DNA from 4 places in the Mesorhizobium sp. M0615 genome. Region 4 is predicted to be linked to each of the others. Evidence: predicted binding sites of a transcription regulator. Region 4 holds the regulator's gene; each other region holds the start of a gene.
What was found. Region 4 encodes PhoB, which activates phosphate uptake and scavenging genes when phosphate is short. Its sites were predicted from a motif close to TGTCATNNANCTGTCAT; they were not measured.
Positions count from the first base shown of each region.

Region 1: olsB (l-ornithine N(alpha)-acyltransferase) is a predicted target of PhoB. The motif match lies at 1,798-1,814, and genes of this name have one in related genera.
Region 2: NKI46_RS08855 (bifunctional 2',3'-cyclic-nucleotide 2'-phosphodiesterase/3'-nucleotidase) is a predicted target of PhoB. The motif match lies at 2,152-2,168, and genes of this name have one in related genera.
Region 3: NKI46_RS06035 (DUF1045 domain-containing protein) is a predicted target of PhoB. The motif match lies at 1,881-1,897, and genes of this name have one in related genera.

Region 1 covers NZ_JAMYQI010000008.1:325,744-329,418, forward strand. Annotated here, with positions in the region: gene grpE (nucleotide exchange factor GrpE) at 1-29, shown strand, start outside; gene NKI46_RS16720 (trimeric intracellular cation channel family protein) at 140-772, shown strand; gene olsB (l-ornithine N(alpha)-acyltransferase) at 859-1,734, opposite strand; gene NKI46_RS16730 (response regulator) at 2,008-3,675, opposite strand, start outside.
Region 2 covers NZ_JAMYQI010000004.1:293,006-296,680, forward strand. Annotated here, with positions in the region: gene NKI46_RS08840 (Lrp/AsnC family transcriptional regulator) at 1-18, shown strand, start outside; gene NKI46_RS08845 (5-formyltetrahydrofolate cyclo-ligase) at 15-680, opposite strand; partial or broken gene NKI46_RS08850 (NAD(P)/FAD-dependent oxidoreductase) at 862-2,128, shown strand; gene NKI46_RS08855 (bifunctional 2',3'-cyclic-nucleotide 2'-phosphodiesterase/3'-nucleotidase) at 2,270-3,675, shown strand, end outside.
Region 3 covers NZ_JAMYQI010000003.1:187,783-191,457, forward strand. Annotated here, with positions in the region: gene NKI46_RS06030 (alpha-D-ribose 1-methylphosphonate 5-triphosphate diphosphatase) at 1-1,097, opposite strand, end outside; gene NKI46_RS06035 (DUF1045 domain-containing protein) at 1,132-1,839, opposite strand; gene iolB (5-deoxy-glucuronate isomerase) at 1,977-2,789, opposite strand; gene NKI46_RS06045 (DUF3329 domain-containing protein) at 2,980-3,228, opposite strand; gene iolE (myo-inosose-2 dehydratase) at 3,238-3,675, opposite strand, start outside.
Region 4 covers NZ_JAMYQI010000010.1:326,120-329,794, reverse strand. Annotated here, with positions in the region: gene NKI46_RS20120 (ROK family protein) at 1-954, shown strand, start outside; gene phoB (phosphate regulon transcriptional regulator PhoB) at 985-1,674, opposite strand; gene phoU (phosphate signaling complex protein PhoU) at 1,691-2,395, opposite strand; gene pstB (phosphate ABC transporter ATP-binding protein PstB) at 2,437-3,261, opposite strand; gene pstA (phosphate ABC transporter permease PstA) at 3,279-3,675, opposite strand, start outside.

The sequences.
Region 1 (3,675 bases), on a different contig from region 4:
TGAACGAGCAGGCCGAGAAGGATGCGTGAGTAGGGTAGGCAGTAGGGAATAGGGAATAGGGAATAGGCAGGCGTATCAATCGCGCGGCTTCGTGTTATTCATACTTTCCCTAATTCCCAATCCCTACTACCTCATGTCCCTGACACCCATCGACCTCCTCGACTATGCCGGCGTCGCCGTCTTTGCCGCGACCGGGGCGTTGGCGGCTTCGCGCAAGCAGCTCGACATTATCGGCTTCCTGTTTCTGGCCAGCGTCACCGGCATTGGCGGCGGCACGCTTCGCGACGTCATCCTCAACCTGCCCGTCTTTTGGGTCGCCAACTCCGGCTATGTGCTGGTTTGCGCGGCGGTTGCGGTGCTGGTCTTCTTCATCGCCCACCGCGTCGAATCCCGCTGGAAATGGCTGCTCTGGCTCGACGCCATCGGATTGGCGGCCTTTTCCGTAATGGGCGCGGCCAAGGGGCTGGCCATCACCGGCTCGCCGGTCGTCTCCGTTGTTATGGGCGTGTTGACCGCCACATTTGGCGGCATCCTGCGCGATCTGCTGGCCGGCGAGCCATCGGTGCTGCTCAGGCCCGAAATCTACGTCACCGCCGCACTCGCGGGCGCCGGCCTCTACACACTTGGCGATCTTGCCGGCCTGCCGCCGCTCGCCTCGGATATCGCCGGCTTCGTCGCGGCTTTCCTGGTGCGCGGCGGCGCGCTGAAATTCGGCTGGACCTTTCCGTCCTACAAGAGCCGCCCGGGACGGCGACCGGAGGATATTCCGTAGGGAGAGGGATTAGGGAATAGGGAATAGTCGGTAGTCAGCAATTCGCGGCAGCCTTCACTACTGCCTACTGCCTACTGCCTACTGCCTCACGCCGCAAAGCGCTGCGCTTCCCCGCCATAATAGTTGACGTAGCGGGCGCCGATTTCCTTGACCGGCATCACCACGAACACATCGACGGTGGAGAACTCACGGTCGATGACGCAGCCGTCGCCGATGCGGGCGCCGACGCGCAGATAGCCCTTGACCAACGGCGGCATGGCCGCAATCGCCGCCTTGGCGTTGACCGCCTCGATCGGCATCAGGTCCATCGAGCAATAGCGCCCGGAGACCGCCCGCACATCCCAGGCGGAGTTGGTCCGGCAGTGATGGGCAAGGTAGGTGAGCGCCTCGGCATGCGCAGCCGGCACCGTGCCAGGGAACGAGGCACAACCGGTCATCACGCCGATCTCATAGTGGTTGATGTAGGCCCAGATGCCTTGCCACAGCGCCTCGATGGTGCGCTTCGAGCGGTATTCCGGCAGCACGCAGGAGCGGCCGAGCTCAAGGAAGCGCTGGCCAGGATGGCGGGCGATCAGCTTGGTCAGTTCGAACTCGCCTTCGGAATAGAAGCCGCCGGCGGTCGCGGCAATCTCTTGCCGCAGCAGGCGGTAAGTGCCGACGATGCGGCGATGCTCGGGGCCGGAGATCGAGGTGTCAAGCACCAGCAGATGGTCGCACAGCGGGTCGAAGCGGTCGGCGTCGCGCCGGTCCTGCGCCTGGAACAGGTCCTTCCTGGCGCCAAGCTCGTCATAAAACACCCGGTAGCGCACTTCCTGCGCGGCGGCGATCTCGGCCTCATTGCGGGCAAGCCGCACTTCGAGATTGCCGATACGGCCCAGCGGTGCGCCTGTTGCGACGGCATCGGCGTTCCGCGCGGCGAGCAAAGCGCCGCCTGCGCTGGGCCGAGTGTCACATTCCGGCATAACTGTATGCACGAGTGATTCTCCTTCGAGCCATCCCTCTTGGCACGGGGATACGGTGTAGGTGCAACAGGATTGTGACAGTACCGTGATACGGCGCGACGGGCAATACTTCGTCGGCTGGCGAAAACCCTCATTCGGCTACCTACGTGACGCGAGGATTGCGCCAGCGTCGCCTTGAAGCGCGTCGCGCTGGGACGATTCACGCGACGCGCTTCAAGTCTTTGTTTTGCATGTCGTCTTCTCAAACCGGGGCCACTTTTGAGCGACATGAATTCAGGCGGCCACCTGGCCCTCGACGGCATGGACCAGCGCGTCGGGATCGAGCGGCTTGGTGACAAAGCCGCTGGCGCCATGGGCGAGCACGGTGTGGCGGGTCTTTTCCTGGCTGTCGGCCGAAAGCACCATGATCGGAACCGGCGGCACAGCCATTTCCTCCTCGTGGCGGCGGATGGCGGCGATCGCGTCCAGCCCGTCCATGACCGGCATGTGCAAATCCATCAGCACCACATCGAAGCGATTTTTCAGCCCGGCTTCGGTCACCGCCTCGACCGCGGCCTTGCCATTGCCGACCACTTTCACGCGATGTCCCGCCTTCAAAAGCGTGGCGCGGGCAAGCATGGCGTTGATGTCGTTGTCTTCGGCGATCAGCACCGACAAACCTTGCTGGCGCCCGCCATGGGCACGAAGCGAGGACGCGCCGGTCTTTTCCGGCTTGGGCGGCGGCAAGGCAGGGGCATGACTGGTCAGCAGCACGCGCAGGAGGGTTTCGCCGCGCACCGGCCTCGCCAGGAAGGTGGCGTAGCCGTTGGTGCGGAATTCGCCAAGCATGCCGCGGTCGGTCGGCGCGATCAGCGTGATCGTCTCGCAATCGGCAAAGCCACTCTGGCGCAGGCGCTTGAGCAGTCTGCCGTCGCCGTCCTCCAGGGCCGCGTCGATCAACAGCACATCGCAATGTTCGGCGAAGGGCGTCGCCTGGGAAGCGGTTGCGGCGACCTCGACGGCGCCGCCATGGGCGCGGATGGTGCGGGCGATGGCGTCGGCCTCGACGGCGTTCTTCGACACGATCACGGCGCGCCGGCCGGCCAGGATGTTCTGCCGGTTCTGCGGTGCTTCGGTTGCTCCTGCGGCCGGGATCTCGAAGACGAATTCCGATCCCTCGCCAAGCCGGCTCGACACCGAAATGGCACCGCCCATGGCGGCGACCAGGCGCCTCGATATGGCCAGACCGAGGCCGGCGCCGCCATGGGTGCGGGTCGAGGTGCCGTCGGACTGTTCGAACTCCTCGAAGATGCGCTCCATATCCTCTTCGCGCAGGCCAGGGCCGGTGTCGGCGACGGTGAAGCAGATGCGGTCGCTGGTCTCGGTGCAGGCCCGTGCAACCGAAACCAGCACGCCGCCGGTGTCGGTGAACTTGATCGCATTGCCGATCAGGTTGAGCAGCACCTGCCTGACTCTTCCCGGATCGGCCATGATCATCTGTGGCACGTCGGGCTCGACATGACAGCCGAGGCCGATGTTCTTGGCGAAGGCTTTCGCCGCCATCAGTTCGATGATGTTGTCGGCAATTTCACGCAACGATGTCGGCTGCGGTTCCGGGTCGAAGCGGCCGGCCTCGATCTTGGAATAGTCGAGCAGGTCTTCGATGAGCGCCAAAAGCGCGCTGGCCGAGGTCGAGATGGCGCCGACATAGGTGCGCTGCTCGGGCGACAGATTGGTGTCAGCCAGAAGCTTGGCCATGCCCATGATGCCGTTCATCGGCGTGCGGATCTCATGGCTGACGGTGGCGAGGAAGCGCGACTTGGCCTGGCTGGCATATTCGGCGCGCTCGCGCGCGGTGATCAGCGAGGATTCGGCGCGTTTGCGCGCGGTGATGTCGCGGGCAATCGCCCGGTGCGAGACGGCGCCGCTATCCTTGTCGCGTACCGACAGTTCGATCCACGA
Region 2 (3,675 bases), on a different contig from region 4:
AAGCCGGAACTGGCCTAGCCCTGAGCAGTCTCGGTCACCAGCCTATCCATTGGGATGTCGTGCGGCTGCGGGTAGATGGTGGCTATGCGCTGCAGTTCGTAGCCGACGCCGATGACCAATGGCTTGAACGGCATGGCAGCCAGCGTGCGGTCGAAGAAGCCACCGCCATAGCCCAGGCGGTAGTTTCGCGGGTCGATGCCGACGATCGGCGAGATGACGATGTCGGGCAGCACCGGCTCGCCTTCGGCCGGGATCGGGATGTTCCAGATGCCTTTTTCCAGCCGGTCGCCGGGCACATAAGCGCGGAAGATCAGCGGCTGGCCTTTCTCGATGACGACTGGCAGTGCCGTGCGGCCGCCGCGTTCGTTGATCGACGCCATCCACGGCCGCAGGTCCGGCTCGCCGCGAAACGGCCAATAGAGGCTGACCATGCGGCCGGCAATGTCGCCGATTGCCGCGTCGAGGCCTTCGGTGATAGCCCGCGACATCGCCACCCGCGCATCGGCCGAAACCGCCAACCGTGCCGCGATCAGACGCTCGCGCTCGGCCTTGCGCCAACGGCGCACATCGGTCCAGTCGGTCAATGGCGCGCGAAATTCCGGATCGAGTTCGTGCATGAAGCAAGGCGGCGAAGAATATTGCGCCCGCCCTTTGCGATCTTTGTCATCGTCGTTGGCCATGCTTCACTCCCGTGGTTCCAGCCCCTGCAAGGCTATACCCGTCCAGGCTTGCCGACATAGGCATTCGCGACATCCGGCGACGAGTCCTGGGCAGCCTTACGCGCGGCAGTCTAGCGCGCCGCGACATTGTTGCGGTGCACAAAAATCACTAGATAAAGAGAGACAAACAGGGGTGAATGCGATGAGTGAAACCAGCCATCATGTCGTTGTCGTCGGCGCAGGGTTCGGCGGTCTCGAACTCACCCGGGCGCTGGCCGGCGCACCCGTGCGCATCACCATGGTCGACAAGCGCAACCATCACCTTTTCCAGCCGCTGCTTTACCAGGTGGCGACCACCTCGCTGGCGACCTCGGAAGTTGCCTGGCCGATCCGTCATCTGCTGCGCAAGCGCGAGGACGTGACGACCCTGCTCGGGAACGTCACCGGCGTCGACCGTCCAGGCAAACGCGTGCTGCTTGAGGACGGCAGTTCTGTTCCCTACGACACGCTGGTGCTCGCCACCGGCGCGCGTCATGCTTATTTCGGCCACGACGAATGGGAGCCTTTCGCGCCCGGGCTGAAGACGCTCGAAGACGCAACCACCATTCGGCGGCGCATCCTGCTCGCCTTCGAGCAGGCCGAGCGCGAGACCGATCCGGCCAAGCGCCAGGCACTGCTGACACTGGTCATCGTCGGCGGCGGCCCGACCGGCGTGGAGCTTGCCGGCACCATTGTCGAACTCGCGCATGAAACGCTGCGCGGCGAATTCCGCAACATCGACACGCGTGAGGCGCGTGTGGTGCTGGTCGAGGCCGGAGACAGGATCCTCGCCAATTTCGCGCCAAAGCTGTCCGACTATGCGCGCAAGGCGCTGGAGCGGCGGGGCGTCACGGTCGAGCTTGGCCGCGCCGTCACGCGCCTCGATGCCGAAGGCGTCGTCTTTGGCGATACGCATCTGCCGGCGCGAACCATCCTGTGGGCCGCCGGCGTGGCGGCTTCCCCCGCGGGAGAGTGGCTGGGCGCGCCGGTGGACCGGGCGGGCAGGGTAATGGTCGAGCCCGATCTGACCGTGCCGAACAGTCCTGAAATCTTCGTCATCGGCGACACCGCGCATGTCTTGCGGCCGGACGGCAAACCGGTGCCCGGCGTGGCGCCCTCGGCCAAGCAGGAGGGCAAGCATGTCGCCGCGACGATCAGGGCGCGGCTGGCCGGCGATGGCGCGCCGCGGCCTTTCCGCTACAAACATGCCGGCGACCTGGCGACGATCGGCAAGTGGGCAGCCGCGATCGATTTCGGCTCGATCAAGCTCACGGGATGGCTTGCCTGGTGGCTGTGGGGCGTGGCGCATATCTACTTCCTGATCGGTTTCCGCAACCGGCTCTCGGTGTCGCTTAGCTGGCTATTGGATCTATTTCACCGGCCAGCGCAGCGCGCGGCTGATCACCCAGGGCGACGATGACAAGGGCTGAGGTTCTCAACCGCGGCCAAGGATATTCATCCAGCCGTCACCTTTTGCTGATCGACTGACTTCCCGATGGACATGGCCGGTTTTCGGCGCGAAGCTTCCGCCCGGGGCTGGGATCTTGTCACGTCGCTGGGAAGGAAAACCAATGCCGCATCTCAATTACCCCGTCTCCCGCCGTAGTTTTCTTGCCGGTACGGCCGCCAGCGGGGCGCTGATCATGCTCCATCCGTTTTCCGCCCGCGCGCAGGCCAATCAGGCGCATCTGAGGATTATGGAGACCACCGACATCCATGTGAATGTGCTGCCTTACGACTACTACGCAGACAAAGCCAACGACACGATGGGCCTGTCGCGGACGGCCTCACTGATCGCGGCGGTGCGCAAGGAAGCCACCAATGCGATGCTGATCGACAATGGCGATCTTTTGCAGGGCAATCCGATGGGCGATTACATCGCCTATGAGAAGGGCCTCAAGGAAGGCGATCTGCATCCGATCATGAAGGGCATGAACCTGCTGGGCTATGAATGCTCGACGCTCGGCAATCACGAGTTCAACTACGGCCTGTCGTTCCTCGACAAGGTGCTGGCCGGGGCCAATTTCCCGTTCGTCTGCGCCAATCTGATCCGCGGCACCGAGCTTGCCGCCAACCCGCGCGACGACAAGCTCTACCTCAAGCCCTATGTCATCCTCGACAAGAAGATCAAGGACGGGTCGGGCGCCGAGCAGCCGATCAAGATCGGCATCATCGGCTTCGTGCCGCCGCAGATCATGGTCTGGGACCTGAAGAACCTGGAAGGCAATGTCAGGACGCGCGATATCGTCGAGGCGGCCAGGGCCTGGGTTCCGCAGATCAAGGAGGAGGGCGCCGACATCGTCATCGCGCTCTCGCATTCCGGCATCGATATCAAGCAGGGCGACGGCATGGAGAACGCCTCCTTCTTCGTCGCCGGCGTCGAAGGCATCGATGCGGTGTTCACCGGCCATCAGCATTTGGTCTTCCCCGGCAAGAAGGATTTTCAGGCGCTCGAAGGCGTCGACACCGAGAAAGGCACGCTGCAGGGCAAGCCCGCCGTGATGGGCGGTTTCTGGGGCTCGCATATGGGACTGATCGATCTGCTTCTGGAACGGGACGGATCGAAATGGCGCGTAGCCTCGGCCACATCGGAGGCAAGGCCGATCTACCAGCGCGTCGACAAGGCAAACAAGCCGACGGTGGCGGACGACCAGCGCGTCGTCGATGCGCTGAAGGCGGACCATGAGGCGACACTTGCCTATGTCCGCCGACCGGTCGGCAAGACCTCGGCGCCGCTCTATTCCTATTTCGCGCTGGTCGCCGACGATCCGTCGGTGCAGATCGTCAACCAGGCGCAGAGCTGGTACCTCAAGGACATATTGAAGAGCACGCAGTGGAAGGATGTGCCGCTGCTGTCGGCGGCAGCACCCTTCAAGGCCGGCGGGCGCAACGGCGCCGACTACTATACCGACGTGCCGGTGGGCGACCTCGCCATCAAGAACGTCGCCGACCTCTATCTCTATCCGAACACGGTGCG
Region 3 (3,675 bases), on a different contig from region 4:
AGGCGCACCCGCACGAGGTCGGCGCGGCGGCCCTGTTCGATGACGCCGCGGTCGTTTAGGCCGATCGCCTCGGCCGGATTCTTCGACACCATCGCAACCGCCTGCGGCAGGGAAATGCCCTCGACGACGTCGCCGAGGAAGAAGGCCGACTGGATCAGGCTGAAGGGAATGTAGTCGGACGACAATATGTCGAGCAGGCCGTCGCCGGCCAGCGTGCGGGCCGAGACGTTGCCCGAATGCGAGGAGCCGCGCATGACGTTGGGCGCGCCCATCAGCACGCCGAGCCCGGCATCCTTCGAGGCCTTGGCGGCTTCCAGCGTGGTCGGGAATTCCGCGACGCGCACGCCCTGCTCGATCGCTTCGTCGACATGGCCCGATGTGGCGTCGTCATGGCTCGCCAGCACAATGCCCCGCTCGTTGCAGGCGGCTGATATCGCCACCCGGTTCGGTCCCGAATTCTTCGCTGATTCCGACATCCGCTTTTCGCAGAACAATTGGAAGTCGCGATCGGTCAGCTTCAGCTTGCGCTGGTAGTAATAGGCGTAGGTCTCGAGATTGACGAACTGGCGCTGTCCCGGCGCATGGTCCATCAGCGAGGCCAGTTTGACCCGCTCGTCGCCATCGAAATTAGCGAAAGCCCGCAAGCAATCCGGCGCCGAGACCTCGCAGCGCAGGTGCAAGAAATGGTCGGCCCGCAACCGGTCTTTCGCGACGCTGTCCTCGATCGCGCCGGCGAGCTTGCGGATGTCGTCGGAGGTAATATCCGCGTCCTCGTCCATGCCGACACGCAAAGCGTCGAGCACGGTGGTGATGCCGGCGGTGGCCACCTGCGCGTCATGGGCAAGGACGGCGGCGATCGGGTTCCAGCGCACTTTCGGGCGCGGCGCATAGTGGCCTTCGAGATGGTCAGTGTGCAGCTCGACAAGGCCGGGAATGATGTAGTCGCCGCCCATGTCCTCGCCGCCCATGCCCCCGCCGGTGTGGCCGGTGCCGGCGTCGACGCCGGAGATAAAACCGTCGCGCAGCACGAGCGACCCTTCGACGATCTCGTCGGCAAGCACGATGCGGGCGTTGTGGAGAACAGTTTCGGCGGTCATTCAGGCAGTCCTTGCTTACTCGGACGAATTGCGGTCAGGCGGTTTTTCGGGCAGCGCGGCGGCCGAGCGCATGATGCGAAAGCACCATGAACGGAGCGCCCGGTTCGGTTTCGACGAACAGCGTCAGCGCATCCACCAGCACCGGCTGCTGCAGCACATCGGCGAACAGGCTGTCAATTGCCGCGCGCAGACGTTGGCTTTCCTGCGGCCCGGCCCGGCCGGACAGTGTCATGTGGAAGCGAAAGGTCTCGAACACGTAGGGGTAGCCCCACTGACAGAGATTGCGGAACTCGGCGGGTTTCAGCGAATCCGGGCTGCGCCGCTCGATCTCGGCCTCGGTGAGCGGCGCGCGAAAACGGTCGAAGCTAAGCACGACATCATCGGCGAAACGGTTGAGCGGCGGCAGCGGGCCTTCCGGCAGCAAAGCGAAGAAACCATCGATCTGGCTGACGACCAGGCGCGGGATGGTGACCGTCGGCGTTGCTTCGGCAAAGGCGTCCAGCGCCGCGCGCAACGAGCTTTCGGTTTCGTTGGCGGCCAACCGGAAGGGCGCTTTCAGCGTCGCATGAAAACCGTAGCGCCGCGCCGATGCGGTGTGAAAGGCGACTTCGGCCGCCGACAGCTCGCCCACCGCCTCGACCGGCCTGGTGGCGGCGCCAAAGGGGTCGCGGCCCAGCCAGTTGGCGGCGAGCCGCGCCAGCGGCTCGTCCTGCCTCGGGGTGAAATAGATGGCGTAGCGCATCGAAAAAAATCCTCGTCAGCCCGCTGCCATAGGTGATATCCATGACGGATTGACGAAGCTTATGCGAGTTTTCGAAGGCAAATCGACCCCATGGATCGTTAGCCGACGATTTTTCTTCCGGCGCAAGCGAAGGCCGATCAGGCCTTCATGAGCCATTCGTGCTCGGGCGCGTTGTGGAACTTCCACGTCCGCTTCGGCCCGGCCATGACGTTAAGGTAATAGAGGTCGTAGCCGTGACAGGCCGCGCACGGATGATAGCCCTTGGGCACCAGCACGACATCGCCGTCCTCGATCGCCATCGCCTCGTCCAGTTCGCGGGCGCCCGACTTGTCGGCGTCGGTGTAGACCCGCTGGAAGGCAAAGCCCTGCGGCGGGTTGAGGCGGTGGTAATAGGTTTCCTCAAGATAGGATTCGGCCGGCAGATTGTCCTGATCGTGCTTGTGCGGCGGGTAGCTCGATGTGTGGCCACCGGGCGTGATGACCTCGACCACCAGCAGCGAGTCGGCGGGCTTGCCCTCGGGCAATATGTTGGTGACGTAGCGCGTGTTGGTGCCTTTGCCCCGAGTCTCCTGGCCGAGGTCGTCGGGTGCGATGACGCGAACGGGCAAGCCGCCGCCCAGGCCCGGCGCCGAGCAGACCGCGAGTTCGAGATCGGTGTCGGCGGTGACCGACCAGTCCGAACCCTCCGGAATATAGACCGACCACGGCTTGCCCTCGAAGGGCGACATGCGCTCGCCGAGCAGGCCGAGTTCCTGGCCGCCGGCCTTTGCCGTGCCCTTGCCGGTGACGAACACCAGGCAGACTTCGCGACCGCCCGTCTTACCCGAGGCGTTTTCGCCGGGCTTCAAACGGTGCAGGTCGAAGCCGACATAGGTCCAGCCGGCGCTGTTGGGCGTGACATGCGCGACGCGGCCATGGCCCTTGTCGGCTTTGACGAGCAGTTTCGACATGTTTTGTCTCCTATCGCAAGTCTTCGAGGTCGGCCTCTCAACTTCGTCATCCTAGGGCGAAGCAGGAGCGAAGCTCCGTCGCGAAGACCCTAGGATGACGAAGCAAGGGACGTTCCGGCCAATCACCGACGTAGGCGATACGCCAGGTGTCGAGTGTCCGACCCGCAAGCCCTTCCGAGCCACGGCCGCTTCATTCCTTCGGTTCGGCGTCCGCCTTCGCTTCGCCGGTCTTCGGTCGATCAGGCGCAGCCTTGCTCTCCTCCACCGGCTTGTAAAGATAGAAGAACTGCCACACCGCGTAGGCAGCAAAGCCGAGCGCGATGACACCCCAGAACGGCGTGCCGGAGGCGAATTCTATCCCCGCCCAGATCACACAGACGGCGACGACGGCAACGCGCCGCCACAGCGGCCGGAAGAACGGGTGCTCGTAATCCTTCATCGGATCGCCTCAGGCATTGGGAAAGCCTTGCGTCTCGACCGTGTAGCCGGCCGCCGTCATCACCCGCATCAGCTCCTTGTAACCCACGTGGGCCATCTTCAGCGGCGGGTTCTTTTTCGGGTCCTGCTCGGCCTCGACGACGAACCAGCCTTCATAGCCATGGTCGGCGAAGCGCTGCACGATGGCGCCGAAATCGAGCGAACCGTCGCCAGGCACCGTGAAGGCACCGAGCGCCACGGCGTCGAGAAAGGACTGCTTTGTGCGGTCGAGCCCGTCGATCACGCCCATGCGCACATCCTTCACATGGACATGGCTGATGCGCTTGTGGTGGTTGTCGATGGCGCGCAGCACGTCGCCACCGGCAAAGGCGAGATGCCCTGCATCGAGCAGCAACGGAATGCCTTCGCCGGAATGGCGCATGAAGGCATCGAGCTCCGGCTCGGTCTC
Region 4 (3,675 bases):
TTCCTCTCCGTCACCGTCATCGACTATGCCGGCCAGGTGGTCGCGGAAGAACAGCGCCGGCTCGACACGCTGACCATGCCGCGCGACGAGCTGATCGGCGAATGCGTAGCAATCGTCGGGCGGCGTCTCGCGGACCCGGACCTCGATGTCCAGAGCATCGCCCGCATTGCCATGGGCATCCAGGGCATCACCGATTCGCAGGCGCGGGCCATGCTGTGGTCGCCAATCACGCCACTGACCGACATTGCCTTCGCCGACATGTTGGAAGCGGAATTCGGCATTCCTGCCACCATGGAGAACGACTGCAATATGATGGCGGTGGCCCTGCAATGGCGCCAGCCCGAGCGCTACCGCGACAATTTCATCGCGATCCTCTTGTCGCACGGCATCGGCATGGGGCTGGTGCTGAAAGGCGAACTGTTCACCGGCACCCATTCCTCGGGCGGCGAGTTCGGCCACATGATCCACCGTCCGGGCGGCGCGCTCTGCCGCTGCGGGCGGCGCGGCTGCGTCGAGGCCTATGCCGGAAACTACGCCATCTGGCGCAGCGCCAAAATGATGAGCGAAGATGCCGAGCCGGTCGATATCGGCGACGCTGATATGCGCGCACTCGCCGCGCGCGCCCGCGAAACCGATGGCCCGGAGCGCGAAGCCTATCGCAAGGCCGGTGAGGCGCTCGGCTTCGGCCTCGGCAGCCTGTTTGCGCTGATCGACCCGGCGCCTGTCGCCATGGTTGGCGTCAGCGCCGCCGCCTTCGACCTGATCGAGCCGGCATTGCGCGAAGCGATCGCCCAGACCGCCGGCGGCCAGCACTCGAAGTCGATCTCCTTCGACACCGAGCCCAACGAGCTGCCGCTGATCCGCGAAGGCTGTGCCATGCGCGCGCTCGGCTTCGTCGATCAGGAGATTTTCGCGCCGGGCATTCAGGCGAAATCCGGCAAGCATGTCGCCTGAATGGCCGGCAACGGCGCGACGCGCAGCATCCTAGTCTTCCCTGATCGCGTAGCCGGCGCCGCGAATGGTACGGATGACATCCGGCATGCGGCCGTTGTTGACCGCTTTGCGTAAGCGCCCGACATGGACGTCGACGGTTCGCTCGTCGATGTAGATCGTCTCGCCCCAGACATTGTCGAGCAGCTGGCTGCGCGAGAACACGCGGCCGGGATGGCGCATCATGAATTCGAGCAGCCGGAACTCGGTCGGTCCGAGCCTGATCTCGCTCTTCTTGCGGTAGACACGGTGCGACTCGCGGTCGAGCACGATGTCGCCGACCTTGAGCACGCTGGACAGCACTTCCGGCTTGGCCCGGCGCAGCAGCGCCTTCACGCGCGCCATGAACTCCGGCGTCGAGAATGGCTTGACCAGATAGTCGTCGGCACCGGTGGACAGGCCGCGCACGCGATCGCTTTCCTCACTGCGCGCGGTCAGCATGATGATCGGCAGCCGCTCGGTTTCGGGCCGCACTCTAAGCCGCCGGCAGAGCTCGATGCCGGAAACAGCGGGCACCATCCAGTCGAGCACCAGGAGATCGGGCACGTTTTCCTGCAGGCGGATCTCGGCCTCGTCGCCGCGTGTCACCACCTCGACGTGATAGCCTTCGGATTCGAGGTTGTAGCGGAGGAGCACGCCTAGCGGCTCCTCGTCCTCCACGACCATGATGCGTGGCGCGATCATAGGCAGTTCACCCTCATCAGGCCGGCGTGGCCATCGCCGTCTCGTCCTGCTTCGGACGATTGGCGGGCAATTGCTGGCCGGTCAGCACATAATACGCATTTTCGGCGATGTTGGTGACATGATCGCCGATGCGCTCAAGATTCTTGGCGCAGAACAAGAGATGCGTGCAGGCGGTGATGTTGCGAGGGTCTTCCATCATGTAGGTCAAGAGCTCACGAAACACGGACGTGTATTTGACGTCGATGCGCTCGTCGTCATTCCTGAGTTTTGCAAGAGCTGCCGCATCGGTGGCGGCATATTCCTCGACGACGCCTTGCACCTGGATCAGCACCAGCTGCGCCATGGCATCGATGGAGTGCGAGAGGTCGCGCGGCGTGACGCTCAAGCCCACGGTGCCGACGCGTTTGGCGATGTTCTTGGCGAGATCGCCGATGCGCTCGAGGTCGCCGGCCATGCGGATCGAGCCGACCACGGCGCGCAGATCGTTGGCCATCGGCTGGCGCTTGGCGATCAGCGTGATGGCGCGGTCGTCCAGTTCGCGCTGGCGCGCATCCATGATGGCGTCGTCGGAAACGACACGCTGTGCCAGCGCATTGTCCGAATTGAGCAGCGCCCTGGTCGAGCCGCTGACCATCGAGCCTGCCAGATCGCCCATGTCGCGGATCAGCTTGCTGATCTGCCCGAGCTCTTCATCGAAGGAGGCGACGGTATGTTCACCCATGATCTTGGTCCTCGTGCCTGAAAATTCACCCGCCGGACGGCTCAGCCGAAGCGGCCGGTAATGTAGTCCTGGGTGCGCTTGTCGTCGGGGTTGGTGAACATCTTGTCGGTGGCGCCCTCCTCGACGAGATAGCCGAGATGGAACATCGCCGTGCGCTGCGACACGCGCGCCGCCTGCTGCATCGAGTGGGTGACGATGACGATCGTGTAGTTCTGGCGCAGTTCGTCGATCAGCTCCTCGACACGGGCGGTGGCGATCGGATCGAGCGCCGAGCAGGGCTCGTCCATCAGGATCACCTCCGGCGACACGGCGATGGCGCGCGCGATGCACAGGCGCTGCTGCTGGCCGCCGGACAGGCCGGTGCCGGGCTCCTGCAGGCGGTCCTTGACCTCGTTCCAGATCGCAGCCTTCTTCAGGCTCTGCTCGACGATCTGGTCCATGTCGGACTTGCGCTTGGCCAGCCCATGGATGCGCGGGCCGTAGGCGACGTTCTCGTAGATCGACTTCGGGAACGGGTTGGGTTTCTGGAACACCATGCCGACGCGGGCGCGCAGTTCGACGACATCGATGTTCTTGTCGTAGATGTCGTCTTCATCGAGCGTGATCTTGCCGGTCACCCGCGCCGAATCGATGGTGTCGTTCATGCGGTTGAGGCAGCGCAGGAAGGTCGACTTGCCGCAGCCGGACGGGCCGATCAGCGCCGTCACCTGGTTCTGGCGGACGTCGAGATTGACGTCGAACAACGCCTGCTTCTCGCCGTAGAAGACGCCGACCTTGTCGCCGCGCATCTTGATGACTTCGTTCGACTTGGCGTTCATTTTGTCGCCCACTGCATTCTCAAGGGACTGTTCGGTCATGATGTTCATACCAAATTGCCTTTTTTCTACCAGCGCCGCTCGAACCGGCGCCGAAGCACGATCGCGGTGATGTTCATGGCCATGAGGAAGACGAGCAGGATGATGATGGCGCCGGACATGCGCTCGACAAAAGCGCGCTCAGCCTCGTTTGCCCACATGTAGATCTGCACCGGCAGCGCGGTCGCCGGATCGAAAGGCGTCGTCGGATAATCGGCGACGAAAGCGACCATGCCGATCAAGAGCAGCGGTGCTGTCTCGCCGAGCGCACGCGCCAGGCCGATGATGGTGCCGGTAAGGATGCCTGGGGCGGCAAGCGGCAGGATGTGGTGGAACACCATCTGCATCTTGGAGGCGCCGAGCCCGAGCGCTGCCGAGCGGATCGACGGCGGCACCGCGGCAAGGGCGGCGCGCGTGGCGATGATG